One region of the Paramixta manurensis genome, then DNA from elsewhere that is predicted to be linked to it. Evidence: predicted binding sites of a transcription regulator. Region 1 holds the regulator's gene; each other region holds the start of a gene.
What was found. The regulator PurR, encoded in region 1, represses purine synthesis genes. The targets are predictions, from matches to a motif close to CANGCAAACGTTTGCNTG.

Region 1 (4,737 bases):
AGCAATATTTGTGGTGAGATAAGCGCCTGATATTGTTCATTTGGCAGGCTTTTTGTCCTGAGTGAATGATTAATGGAAAAAGACCTTACCTTTTGCGAAAAAGTTAGATTAGAATTGGGTCCGGGCCTGCCTGACGGCAGGGTTGTCTCTTCTGGCCGCTCTCTGTTTTTTGAGGGCTTTACCTGTAACGGGATTATGCGTTTACTCATTACGCTCTTTTTGCTGGCATTTGCTCAGTTATTCTTCAATGTGGCGCAGGCTTCGCCGCAGGCCCCTATTAATGCCAATCATCATAAGATTGATAAGAAAAGCGCACGTGAAGATGAGCGTAAAAAACGGCGTCAGGTAAAAACCAGCACGAAAAAAAGTCGTTTGCCGATTGCCCAGAAACTTAAACTCAAGAAAAAACCTAAAGCAGAAATCGCCTCTCTCAAAGCGCCGGTAAAAAAACATACGGTAAAAACGGGCAAACGCTACGGGCATCAACGTGGTAAGTATCGCCATACGCTTTCGACCGCCGCCACCGAGCAAGGGCCGTTGAAAATGAGTAAAGTGCATCGCGAGCGTTATCAGAAAGCGCGTGAAACGGCGATGAATAAATTAATGGGGCAGTTAGGTAAGCCTTATCAATGGGGCGGGACTTCGCCGCATACCGGTTTCGATTGTAGCGGGCTGGTTTGGTACGCTTATAAAGACTTGGTTAAATTTAAGATCCCCCGCACCGCCAACGAGATGTATCACTTGCGTGATGCCGCGCCGGTACAGCGTCAATCGCTGGAAAAAGGGGATTTAGTGTTCTTCCGCATTAATAACCGCGGTGCCGCTGACCACGTTGGGGTTTATTTAGGTAATGGCAAATTTATTCAATCGCCGCGTACCGGAAAAGATATTCAGATAAGCCAGCTCACCGAAGACTATTGGCAACGGCACTATGTCGGCGCACGTCGGGTGATGACGCCAAAAACCATTCGCTAACGCCACCAGCATCAAAATAGCTTTTGACGCTGGTATGATTATGCGCCTGAGGTCATAACCCGTTTTCGGCAGCAACGCCCCTTCTCACTGGCTTCAATCAGAGCGCCGCTCGAACGACGGCACGGCATTACCATCGACGGTCATGCCGGAGAACGCCAACATTGGTGCCAAGGTGGCGTTGTTGTCGGCCGGGAAATTCAGCTTCGGCCTGGAGACCTTACTTAGCATACTCATCTGCTCAGCAGAGAGTGTCACATCAAGAGAATCCAGATTGGCTTTAAGCTGGTCAAGACGCCGTGCGCCAATCAGAGTAGAACTAACGCCTGATTGTGATCGGACCCAAGCCAAAGCCACCGACGCAGGGCTGGCGCCAAGTTGCGAGGCAACCTCCACCACGGTTTCAATAATGTCGTAATCCGCCTCACCAGGCACGCCAACCAGATTGGTACGTTTGGTATCAACATTCTCTGCGTTGCCACGTCTAAACTTTCCGCTCAGGAAACCGCTTTTCAGGGGCGACCAAGGCATGATCCCCATCCCCATCGCTTGTGCCATCGGGAACAATTCACCCTCGCTTGTTCGCTCTAGCAGCGAATACTCAAGCTGGAGCGCAATAATCGGCGCCCATCCCCGAAATTGAGCAAACATCTGCGCTTCGGCCGTTTTCCAGGCGGGAATGTCTGAGAAGCCGACATAACGAATTTTACCGGCGGTAACCAGATCGTCGAGACCGCGTAGTGTCTCCTCAATGGGCGCGGTTCGATCCCAGTTGTGCAACCAATAGATATCGATATAGTCGCACTGGAGCCGTTTCAAAGAGGCTTCGCATTGTTGGATAAGCGCTTTGCGCCCCGCCCCGCCGCCGTTCGGATCGCCCGGGTGCAGGTTGCAATAGAACTTAGTGCTAAGTACCAACGCATCGCGCCGAACGCGATTTTGGGTAAGGTAATCTCCGATAATTTGCTCAGAATGACCGGCAGTATAAATATTGGCGGTATCCACGAAGTTTCCTCCACGCGCCAGATATTCATCAAGCATAGCGAACGACTCTTCGGGGCTGGCTCCCCAGCCGAAGTCTTCACCGAACGTCATGGTTCCCAGACAATATGGGCTAACGCGCAATCCGGAACGTCCAAGTGTGACAAAGTGATTGAGAGGCATTGATTGCTCCTGTTCAGGTTAGAGAATGCAGCCAATGAGCTGCCGGTAAGTCGAGGGCGAGTGATCGCTTCCAACCGGAACAGACAGGGTATGTCGTCCTTAATCAGCGAAGAAGGCGTGTGCGTTCATTTCTTATGCGTGATAGTTCAAAGATGCCTGCAGCGAGGGGCGTGTCGGCACATAAAAAAACTGCACCTTACTTTGTTGGATGCCCAACATTTGGCGTGCAGCTCATCAATGATTTTTTATTTTCGCCAGCTTAGTGCATAACCGCCGTCAGGCTAAAAGCCACAATCACCAGTAAAGCAGCGACGGTTGTAAACAATGAAAACTTTAGATCGGTTGACATGTTTCGCTCCTGAAAGACCTTACAAAGGGTAATTGAATAGATTTTCGCACAGTTGCCGGTAAAAATCTCGTCTTATGCTCACAGCCTTGATAGAATTTCGTTTTTCCGTTGCGCAACAACCGTCGCATTCGGTTGTTGGCTGCCTGTTCCCGGTGTTCCACCTTCCTGATATGACTCAGAAAGCCACCCTAAAACATGAATAACGCCGGGTCGAAAAGCTAAATTGACGCAAACGATTAACATTCAGTTTATCAGCCAGTTGCGATAAACCAGGAGTACCATTTTAATGGCAACAATTAAAGATGTGGCGAAACGCGCCGGGGTTTCGACCACCACCGTTTCACATGTCATCAATAAAACCCGTTTCGTAGCCGAAGAGACGCGGGAAGCGGTGCAGGATGCGATTAAAGCGCTGCACTATTCGCCGAGCGCGGTCGCACGCAGCCTTAAGGTTAATCACACTAAGTCGATCGGCCTGTTGGCCACCTCAAGCGAAGCGCCCTATTTTGCCGAAATTATTGAGGCGGTCGAAAACCGCTGTTTTGAGCGTGGCTACACTCTCATCCTTGGCAATGCGCATAACGATTTGCAAAAACAGCAGGCCTACCTGTCAATGATGGCGCAAAAACGCGTCGACGGGTTGCTGGTAATGTGTTCGGAATATCCGAACGATTTATTAAAAATGCTGGAAGAAAACCGTTCTATTCCGATGGTGGTGATGGATTGGGGCGAATCACGCGGCGACTTTACCGATACGGTGCTGGATAACGCTTTTGAAGGCGGCTATTTGGCAGGTCGCTATCTTATTGAGCGTGGTCACCGTGATATTGGGGCGATTCCCGGCCAGATGGAGCGAAATACCGGCGGCGGTCGTCACGCCGGCTTTCTGAAAGCATTGGCTGAAGAGAATATCCCGGTGCGCAACGAATGGATTGTTCAGGGCGATTTTGAGCCAGAATCAGGCTACCAAGCTATGCAACAGATTCTCTCGCAAAAACAGCGGCCTACAGCTGTATTTTGCGGCGGCGATATTATGGCGATGGGCGCGATTTGCGCCGCCGATGAACTGGGGTTACGCGTCCCACAGGATATTTCGGTGATCGGGTATGACAACGTGCGCAACGCGCGTTATTTCGCGCCAGCATTGACCACCGTACACCAGCCTAAAGAGCAGTTAGGCGAAACCGCTTTCGATATGCTGCTTGACCGTATTATCAACAAACGCGAAGAGCCGCAAACTATTGAAGTTCATCCCCATCTGGTCGAGCGCCGCTCGGTTGCCGATGGCCCGTTCCTTGATTACCGGCGGTAACGCTTAATGCTGCGGGCAGCGCCGCTGTCCGCAACACGACGCGATGGGCGTTAGGTTCCCTTCTCTTCACGTAACCACTCCTCATTCAACGTCTCTCCGGTGCCAAGATAGCTCAATAACCATGTCAGCGCCGGAGACGTATCCTGCTCGATCCAACTCACGCAGCAGGGGCTGTCGGGAAAACGTGTCGCCAGATTTAGCTCATGCAAATGCCCCGCGGCTAACCACGGCGCGGCGAAGTGCCCGGGCACCATCCCGACGCAAAGCCCGGCCTGTAAGCAATCGAACCCGGTTTCCCAATCCGGTACCACCAGACGCCGCTGATTGTCCAACGTCCAAGTGGTTCGTCGCGGTAAGGCGCGTGAGGTGTCCTCCAGTACCAGTGATGGCCAGGCGCGAATGACTTCATCATCCAGCACATCGCGATAGCTGGCTAATGGGTGTGTGGCGCTTACCACGCAACGCCAGTTCAGGGTGCCCATGTCGCGGAAGGCGAAACGGCCACCGACCGGAATGGCCTGAGTTGCCCCAATAGCCACTTCAACTCGCCCATCTGCCAGCGCATCCCAAACCCCATTAAAGACTTCCGGTGAAACCAGCAGTTCCATATCCGGGAAGTGGCGGTAAAAATCCAACACCAGTTGACGCGTTCGCTGTGGTTTTACAATCCTATCGACCGCAATGCTCAACTGACCTCGCCAGCCATTAGCTACCTGCTGACACTGACGCCGCGTGGCAAGCATTTTTTTGATAACACCACGGCTTTCGCGAATAAATAGCGCGCCGGCATCGGTCAGAACCACATCGCGATGCCGCCGCTCAAACAAGCTTACCGCCAACCACTCCTCCAGTTGCCGTACCGTATAACTGACGGCGGAGGGAACGCGATGAAGCTCATTTGCCGCTGCGGTAAAACTGCCAGTACGCGCAACGGCATCAA
Region 2 (4,737 bases), 2.0 Mb from region 1:
CGGAGAAGCGCATTTCCAAACACTGAGCATTGGTGTGGCGTTGGCGAAAAACCACCATTCGCCTCAGGCGCTGTTAGCACAGGCGGATGCCGCAATGTACAGTATCAAAGCGCGCGGAGGGGGAGGATATTTATCGACCTCTTCCCTGCAGGCCAGTGAGAGTGCGTAACGGGGCGAAATCGCCGCCCCCAATACTAGATAAGCGGACAGCATTCGCCAGTGGTGCGTTGCGCATAGCTGGTGAGATTGTCGCTACAATCGAAGTTAACCCGCTGGCGCTGTAAAGTCTGACGGCGCATGGTGTGACGATAAGCGGTGGGTGTTTGCGAAAACTGGCGGCGGAATACGCGCGAAAAAGTTTGCTGCGAATCGTACCCATACTGCATGGCAATATCGAACACCGGGCGCTGTGTCTGGCGCAATGCTTCTGCCGCCAGTGTTAAACGGCGTTCGCGAATATAGCCGCCCAGCGTCTGCCGGGTTACTGCGCGGAACATCCGCTGTAAATGCCACTTCGAATAGCCGGATTTAGCGGCGACTTCATCAATCGACAACGTTTTATCCAGGTTGTCTTCAATCCAGTCAGTCAGAGAATGAATAATTTCGTTATGCATCATGACCACATCCTTCATCGTGAGGTTTTTAATATCGCGTTCTGATGGAGGAGGAGTATAATTCCTCAAGTTAACTTGAGGTAAAGAGCCAAATGAAAAAAGATCGCAACTACCCTAAACCGGTGCTTTCACCAGGCGAGGTGGCAAAACGTAGCGGCGTGGCGGTCTCCGCGCTGCATTTTTATGAGTCGAAAGGGCTGATTGCCAGCACGCGTAATGCCGGGAATCAGCGGCGCTATGGCCGCGATGTGTTGCGCCGGGTGGCAATTATTAAAATCGCCCAGCGGATTGGGATTCCCTTGGCAACCGTGGGAGACAGCCTTGCAGGAATGCCGACAGATAAAAGAATGTCGGTTAAAGAGTGGAATGCGTTAACCGCGCAGTGGCGCGCTGAACTGAATAAACGTATTGAAACGTTGACGCGATTACGGGATGACCTAGATGGCTGTATCGGCTGTGGCTGCCTGTCGATGCGTGATTGCCCATTACGTAACCCCGGCGATCGGCTTGCTCAGCAGGGAACCGGCGCGATTTTGCTTAACCCGGAAAACGATGAAGAGGCTTAACGTCTATACTGGCTGGTGTCTGCCACCATAAAGAGAAGCCGCATGATCACCGTTCACCACCTGAATAATTCCCGTTCACAGCGCGTGCTCTGGTTGTTGGAAGAGTTAGAGACGCCTTATCAGATTAAACATTATCAGCGCGAGAGCACAATGCTGGCGCCGGCGGCGCTGAAAAAAATCCATCCGTTGGGAAAATCCCCAATTATTACCGACGGTAATCGCGTCGTGGCTGAATCGGGGGCGATCCTTGAGTACCTTGCGGAACGCTATGACAGCGAATATCGCCTGACATTAAACGATGAAGAAGAACGGCTTCAGGCCCGTTATTGGCTGCACTATGCGGAAGGTTCGTTAATGCCGCTCTTGGTAATGAAACTGCTGTTTAGCCGCCTGGGCAAAGCGCCGGTACCGTGGTTACTGCGCCCGGTTGGCGCGGTGTTAGGTAAGGGCGTGCAGAAAGGCTATTTGGATAAACAACTGGCAACCCATAAGCAGTTTATTGAGCAACATCTGGCGCAGCACCCGTGGTTTGCCGGGGCGAATTTCAGTCTCGCGGATATTCAAATGAGTTTTCCGGTGCAGGCGCTCGTCGCGCGTGGCGGGCTGGCGCAGCAACCCGCTACGCAACAATGGCTGGAAAAGATAACTCAGCGTCCGGCCTGGCAGCGGGCGATCGGGCAGGGCGGTGAACTGGATCTTACCGGCGAGTAGTGCGGGCGCTGCCCGCCATGCCCACTTTGCTTTCCAGGCGCCGTTCGCGGCGCTCCCCGCGCAAGGTCATCATACCCACCTGGATCAATCAATCGGTAAATTTCCCGGTAAACAGCAGTTGAAAAGACTTGGTCAAAGGCAGGATAATCGTTTGCTTTTTTTAACGCATCCAGGGGCGTGGCGCGCAGACTTTCGCCAGATGACGAATTTTTGCGGGTTTCTATGCCGTTTTGAACGGTACTTGCGTGCAGTGAAGTAAACGTTTGCGTCTCATGCAATACCTGCGCATTGATACATGATAAGAAATTTCAGGGGTTATTTTTTATGTCGATACAATCCAAACCGGCCGGTGGCGCGTTGGATGCTTGGTTTTCTATCTCTGCACGCGGCAGTAGCGTACGACAAGAGGTTCTTGCCGGGCTGACCACCTTTCTCGCCATGGTTTACTCGGTGATCGTGGTGCCGGGAATGCTAGGCAAAGCCGGTTTCCCCCCGACTGCGGTATTCGTCTCGACCTGTCTGGTCGCCAGTTTTGGCTCGCTGATTATGGGGCTCTGGGCCAACTTGCCGATGGCGATTGGCTGTGCGATTTCCCTGACAGCGTTCACGGCCTTTAGCTTGGTGCTGGGGCAGCATATTAGCGTGCCGGTGGCACTGGGCGCAGTGTTTCTGATGGGGGTCTTGTTTACGCTGATTTCCGCTACCGGTATACGCGCCTGGATTTTACGTAATTTACCGATGGGCGTTGCGCATGGTACCGGGGTAGGGATCGGCCTGTTCCTGCTATTAATCGCCGCTGACAGCGTAGGGCTGGTGATCAAAAACCCGGCGCCGGGCTTGCCGGTAGCATTAGGGCACTTTACCTCTTTCCCGGTCATGATGGCATTGGTGGGGCTGGCGGTCATTTTTGGCCTGGAAAAACTGCGCGTACCGGGCGGTATTTTGCTGACGATTATCGTGATCTCACTATTGGGGTTGATTTTCGATCCGGCGGTACGTTTCCAGGGGCTGTTTGCTATGCCAAGCCTGAAAGATGATAGCGGTCATTCGCTGATGTTTAGCCTCGATATTTTAGGCGCGTTAAAGCCAGCGGTACTTCCCAGCGTACTGGCGTTAGTCATGACGGCGGTGTTTGACGCCACCGGTACTATTCGCGCGGTAGCCGGGCAGGCGAATCTATTGGATAAGGATGGGCAGATCATCAGCGGCGGTAAAGCACTGACTACCGATTCGGTGAGCAGTATTTTTGCCGGTTTGGTTGGCGCTTCACCGGCGGCGGTGTATATCGAATCGGCAGCGGGAACCGCAGCCGGCGGGAAAACCGGCCTCACCGCCATTGTGGTTGGTGTGTTGTTTATGCTGATTTTGTTTATGTCGCCGTTAGCCTGGTTGGTTCCGGCGTATGCCACTGCCCCGGCGTTGATGTACGTTGGCCTATTGATGTTGAGCAATGTGTCGAAAATCGATTTTAGCGATTTTGTCGATGCGATGTCGGGCTTGCTGGCTGCGGTTTTTATTGTTCTAACCTGCAATATCGTTACGGGCATTATGTTGGGTTTTGGCGCATTAGTGATTGGTCGAATTTTTGCCGGCGAATGGCGCAAGCTAAATGTGGGTACCGTGATTATCGCCCTGGCGCTGGTGGCGTTTTACGCCGGTGGCTGGGCGCTGTAAGGAAAAACGCCGGCGCGGCAAGCGCGCCGGGTTATTTCATTTATGTCGCTGTTACTGTTAACTGTTTTTCGAATTAATTCGGCTGCCTTTGTCGGGTTTTTCGACAGATTCATCCATAATTTTCCTAAACGCACATCCTGTTTTTAAACCATAGAGCGTTTTGTTTTACACTGCCGGTCAGGGATCGTATTGCTATGCGATTCAGTTAATGATTACCGCGCCTGTTGGAAGAGGCTTCAAGGACAGCATGGAAATTTTTTTTACAATACTCATTATGACTCTGGTGGTGTCGCTCTCCGGCGTCGCCGCACGTATTATTCCCTTTCAGATACCCCTACCGCTGGTGCAAATTGCGGCAGGCGCCTTGCTCGCCTGGCCCACTTTCGGTCTACATGTTGATTTTGACCCTGAACTGTTTTTAGTGCTGTTTATTCCACCGTTACTGTTTGCCGACGGCTGGAAAACGCCAACCAGCGAGTTTTTGCATCACGGGCGCGAGATTATCGGTTTGGCGCTGGTGTTGGTATTAATTACTGTGGTCGGTATCGGCTACCTGATTTACTGGATGGTGCCCGGTATCCCGTTGATCCCTGCTTTTGCGCTGGCGGCGGTGCTGTCGCCGACCGATGCGGTGGCATTATCAGGCATTGTCGGCGAAGGCCGCATCCCGAAAAAAATCATGTCGATACTGCAAGGTGAAGCGTTGATGAACGACGCTTCTGGCTTGGTCTCGCTCAAATTTGCCGTGGCGGTTGCCATGGGTACCATGGTGTTTACCGTCTCTGGCGCGACGGTCGAGTTTTTTAAAGTCGCGATTGGCGGCCTGCTGGCGGGTATTGCCGTCTGTTGGCTGTACGGTAAATCCCTGCGTCTGTTTAGCCGGTTAAGCGGGGACGATCCGGCCACGCAAACGGTGCTGCTGTTACTGCTGCCTTTTGCTTCCTATCTGATTGCTGAGCATCTTGGCGTCTCCGGCATTCTGGCATCGGTCGCCGCCGGGATGACCATCGCGCGTTCCGGGATCATTCGTCAGGCGCCGTTGGCGATGCGTTTGCGTGCTAATAGCGTGTGGCAAATGCTGGAGTTTGTGTTTAACGGCATGGTGTTCCTGATGCTGGGGCTACAGTTGCCGGGCATTCTGGAAACCTCGATTATTCAGGCGAATGCCGATC
Region 3 (4,737 bases), 2.2 Mb from region 1:
ACGCCATTTCTGTTACCGATTATTGGCTGGCGCGGCATGTTCCTGGTCGGGTTGTTACCGGCGTTACTCTCTTTCTTCATCCGTCGTGGCATGAACGAACCGGAAGCGTTTACCCGGCAAGTTAAAAATGGCCCGACGCTCTCCTTCACCACACGTTTTAAACGGCTGTTTAGCGATGCTGAAACGGCGAAAGCCAGTTTGGGTATTTTTATACTTTGTTCGGTGCAAAACTTTGGCTATTACGGTTTGATGATTTGGATGCCCGCTTACCTCTCGTCAAACTTTGGTTTTTCACTGACCAAATCCGGCATGTGGACAGCCGTAACCGTGGTGGGAATGACATTTGGGATTTGGCTGTTTGGCGTGCTGGCGGATCGTTTTGCGCGCTGGAAAATTTTCCTGCTCTATCAGTTTGGCGCCGTGGTGATGGTGATCGTGTATGCTCAACTGAGAGATCCCACCGTTATGCTGTTTACCGGCGCGGTGATGGGAATGTTTGTCAATGGGATGATTGGCGGTTACGGCGCGTTAATTTCTGATATCTATCCGGTGCAGGCACGCGCCACCGCGCAGAATGTGTTGTTTAACCTTGGGCGTGGCGTCGGCGGTTTTGGCCCATTGGTGATTGGCCTGTTGGCGTCGCAACTCTCTTTTGGCGCCGCGATTACCTTGTTGGCGCTTATTTACTTGCTGGATATTGTGGCGACGCTGTTTCTATTGCCAAAGCGGCAAGGCAACGAGGATGCGCTGGGCGCAATTGGTTGATTGCATAAAGGCGACGGGCGGATTGACGCCCGTTTTCTAATTATGAGTCAGTAATATTCCACCCGCGCGCTTGCCAAAGTATGGGTAACTGCGTCATATCGTCAAAGGTGGTCACTAATGGGTGATCGATCGGTTTATTATGTGCATCTGCGCAGAAGTAAAATACCGGTATACCTGCCGCAATACCGGCGTTAACGCCCGCTTCTGAATCATCGACCAAAATGCAGTGTTCAATCGCGACGCCCATCTGTTGTGCGGCGTGATACATCAATTCTGGCTCTGGCTTCCAGTGTCCAATGTCGTAGCCGCTATATAATTGGTTTCCAAAAAAGCGCAACATATTGGTTAAGCCGAGCGAATGTTGCATCTTGTTCACCGTCCCGTTGGAGACTACGCACATCGGCACATTAACGCGCTCCAGTAGCGCTTTGGCTCCCTGAATCGGTTTGAGTTGTTGGTCAAATAATCGTGCCACTTCCGCGCGGTAGGCGCTCTCCAACGCTTCGACCGGCACTGTAGTTTGATGGTGCTGGCAAACATCGGCGATAATGTCGTAGAGTTTGACGCCCTTATACTTTTCGAACATCTCCTGCAACGACAGTGTGACGCCGTATTGAGCGAAGGTGTTTACATAGGCTTGAGTACACAGTAATTCGCTATCGACCAGCGTACCGTCACAATCAAAAAACACACACTGAACCTGCATCGCATCGAATCCTTAAGGTTTGAAATTTCCATACCTACTGTAACTGACTGCCTGATGATTGCGATGATTAATCTGCTGGTGCAAATAGGGAATGGCGAGAGAAAAACCGCAATCGTTTGCGAAAAATCATTGTAGTTAACCTCGGGAATCGCCAGGATACGCGGCGATACTTTTTATCTGTTCGGAATTCACTCATGAGTCAACACGGGTTATTACAACGCCTTTTTAAATTACAGGAGCACGGTACCAACGTGCGTACCGAGGCGATTGCCGGTTTTACTACTTTTTTAACCATGGTTTATATCGTTTTCGTTAACCCGCAAATCCTCGGCGCGGCGGGAATGGATACCCAGGCGGTATTTGTTACCACCTGCTTGATCGCCGCTTTCGGCAGTATTCTGATGGGGCTGGTTGCCAACTTGCCGGTTGCGCTGGCGCCAGCAATGGGCCTTAACGCTTTTTTTGCCTTCGTAGTGGTAGGCGCGATGGGATACTCCTGGCAGATCGGTATGGGGGCCATTTTCTGGGGCGCATTGGGACTATTGTTGTTGACCGTTTTTCGCGTGCGTTACTGGATGATTGCCAATATTCCGCTCAGTTTGCGTATTGGCATCACTTCGGGCATTGGGCTGTTTATCGCCATGATGGGCTTAAAAAACGCCGGTATTATTGTACCGAGCGCGGCGACACTGGTGTCAGTGGGAGATTTGACTTCTCATAGCGTGTTGCTCGGCGCATTGGGTTTTTTCATTATCGCGGTGTTGGCCTCGCGCAATATTCACGCGGCGGTTTTGGTCTCCATCGTGGTTACCACGGTGATTGGTCTGGCGATTGGCGATGTGAAGTTCACTGGCGTCTTCTCGGCACCGCCCTCGATAAGTCCGGTCTTAGGGCAGGTAGATTTGCGTGGCGCGCTCAATATTGGCATGGCTGGTGTTATTTTCTCTTTCATGTTGGTTAATCTTTTCGACTCCTCCGGTACGCTGATTGGCGTGACGGATAAAGCCGGTCTGGCTGATGAGCACGGTAAATTTCCGCGAATGAAACAGGCACTCTATGTGGATAGCATCAGTTCGGTTGCGGGGGCGCTAAGTGGTACCTCTTCGGTGACCGCCTATATCGAAAGCTCTTCCGGCGTGTCGGTGGGTGGGCGCACCGGGCTAATGGCGGTAGTTACTGGCCTGCTCTTTTTGCTGGTTATTTTTCTCTCCCCTCTGGCGGCAATGGTGCCGGCCTACGCCGCTGCTGGCGCGCTGATTTACGTTGGCGTATTGATGACATCCAGCCTGGCACGCGTGAAATGGGACGATCTGACTGAAGCGGTGCCTGCTTTTGTCACCACGGCAATGATGCCGTTTAGCTTTTCAATTACTGAAGGTATCGCGCTGGGCTTCATTGCGTATTGTGTCATGAAAGCGGGTACCGGGCGCTGGCGTGAGATTAGTCCCTGCGTGGTGGTGGTCGCGTTATTGTTTGTTTTGAAGATTGTGTTTATTGACGGTCATTAACCCGATAAGTCGTTTATCGTGACAGTCAGGTGTGGCCTTAGCGGTATACGTTTATCTCGATATTCGCATTAATTTTTCGCTTTTATCGCACTTCTACGATTGAAGTAAGGCACTAGATAATTGATTGTAATACTGGACGTTAGGGTAACGAAATTTATCTTTCTGTTACCTTGTATATGAGAAATAACGGCCGGATTGGTTAATGATTTGTTGCCATTAATAACATAAGGAATTGTGATGAGAGAACTAAAAGTTGTAGAAATTGCGGAAGTTTCTGGTGCTGGTTTTATTGCAGATTTTGCTGAAAATGTGGGTGGTTTTCTCGGTAAAATTATTGGCCAGGACGGTCTCGGTAAAGAAATTGGCGCTAGCATCGGTTCTTTTATTGAATCCATACCCGGCGTAGGCTTTGTTAATGATATTCTGGGTAAAATCTTTACTAAGTAATTACCGGGAATGTTTTAGCCCTTCAATACAGAGTCCGGCACCGTGCCGGGCTCTTTATGTTTAATGGTGAAGGTGAAAATTATCAGGAGTGCTTTTTTTCATAAGGTAGGCTAGTAAGCCGGATGGCAAAGGGACCTCTGGCCGGGGTTTTCAACTGAATTTCACGCAGTTGTCGCCATTCTTCATGCTGCTGATATTCCCATAAGTGTAATTTTTCAACAGCCGGGGATAAGGCGCAAGACCAGACCATCAAAGGCTCTACATCCGAAAAGGCCTCTATATCTCGATACATTTGTGAACGCAGCCGCCCCGCAGCCGGATGTAGTTGGAGTAACTCATTGCCAGATTCAGCCTCACCGGTAAGTTTTGTCACACTCTGGCGTATTACCCATAGTTGTGTAATGGCCTCAATGGGATCGTGCTGTGCGTTTACCCACGCTTTTTCTGCGGACGATAGGTGCTGTAAGTGATGCTCAATTGTTTGACGACTGTGGGCGCGGACGATTTCCATACCCAGACCGGCACGCCCGTTTTCTTCAGCCAATAGCACACCGACCATATTTCCGGCATAGGCGATACTAAAATCAGGTAATTCAGGATCGGCAAAGCAGGAACGCCCGCTGCTGGTCGTGATGACTGCGGGTAATTGCGGTATGCCATATAGCCGCAGCATTAATTCTGCCAATAACATACGCGCGGCAAGATAACGTTCACGACGCCGTTCACTAAAATTTTTAGTGTTTTCAACTAATTTTTCCGGTATACGCTGGATGTTCGTTGAGTTATGAATGAACGTCCAGCGTACAAAATGACTTGCCATCTGTCACTCCATGAAAATGGTCGGTTAATCATCCTGTCTATTGTAGGAATTTTCTGAGGTAATTGCATCTAGCTTTCTACATAAAGCGAGAAAAATCAGAATTGGTTTACTGATGAAGCGTATTACCCGATGTGGGGTAAGGGGAAGCGCGGAGGTTGTCGTTCTGTTTTAAAGCTATAGAGGCTAAAAACAGCAGAGAACCAAGAAATGGAGTGAGGTAATTTTACCAGATTATAATGATAATAGCGTTTAGGAAACAATCCATTAAAGCTAGAATAAATTTTTTACTATTTTACCTTTTCTGTCTCTCGATTAATCTGTTTGACGTTGGTACGGATTTGAGGTTGTTGAAATAACAGCGACAGAATTCGATTCATTATTTTTCAGCACTAAGGAGATGATTGTGCGCGAATTAAATTTAATGGAAGTGAATGCCGTATCTGGTGGTGCAGATACCTTTTTTGAAAGTGTGGGTGCGATGATAATTGGAG

Region 2: a site for PurR is predicted at 2,144-2,161, ahead of PMPD1_RS20235 (NCS2 family permease). Genes of this name have one in related genera too.
Region 3: a site for PurR is predicted at 1,577-1,594, ahead of PMPD1_RS22055 (NCS2 family permease). Genes of this name have one in related genera too.

Annotation. Positions count from the first base shown of each region.
Region 1 covers NZ_CP054212.1:2,197,094-2,201,830, reverse strand. Annotated here, with positions in the region: gene PMPD1_RS10700 (C40 family peptidase) at 196-975, shown strand; gene PMPD1_RS10695 (aldo/keto reductase) at 1,069-2,136, opposite strand; gene cydH (cytochrome bd-I oxidase subunit CydH) at 2,396-2,485, opposite strand; gene purR (HTH-type transcriptional repressor PurR) at 2,772-3,797, shown strand; gene punR (DNA-binding transcriptional activator PunR) at 3,848-4,737, opposite strand, start outside.
Region 2 covers NZ_CP054212.1:4,198,119-4,202,855, reverse strand. Annotated here, with positions in the region: gene dgcN (diguanylate cyclase DgcN/YfiN) at 1-169, shown strand, start outside; gene soxS (superoxide response transcriptional regulator SoxS) at 195-617, opposite strand; gene soxR (redox-sensitive transcriptional activator SoxR) at 707-1,180, shown strand; gene PMPD1_RS20240 (glutathione S-transferase family protein) at 1,223-1,891, shown strand; gene PMPD1_RS20235 (NCS2 family permease) at 2,216-3,565, shown strand; gene PMPD1_RS20230 (Na+/H+ antiporter) at 3,813-4,737, shown strand, end outside.
Region 3 covers NZ_CP054212.1:4,598,629-4,603,365, forward strand. Annotated here, with positions in the region: gene PMPD1_RS22045 (MFS transporter) at 1-765, shown strand, start outside; gene yieH (6-phosphogluconate phosphatase) at 806-1,471, opposite strand; gene PMPD1_RS22055 (NCS2 family permease) at 1,666-2,979, shown strand; gene PMPD1_RS22060 (hypothetical protein) at 3,217-3,426, shown strand; gene PMPD1_RS22065 (4'-phosphopantetheinyl transferase family protein) at 3,509-4,246, opposite strand; gene PMPD1_RS22070 (DUF5862 family protein) at 4,650-4,737, shown strand, end outside.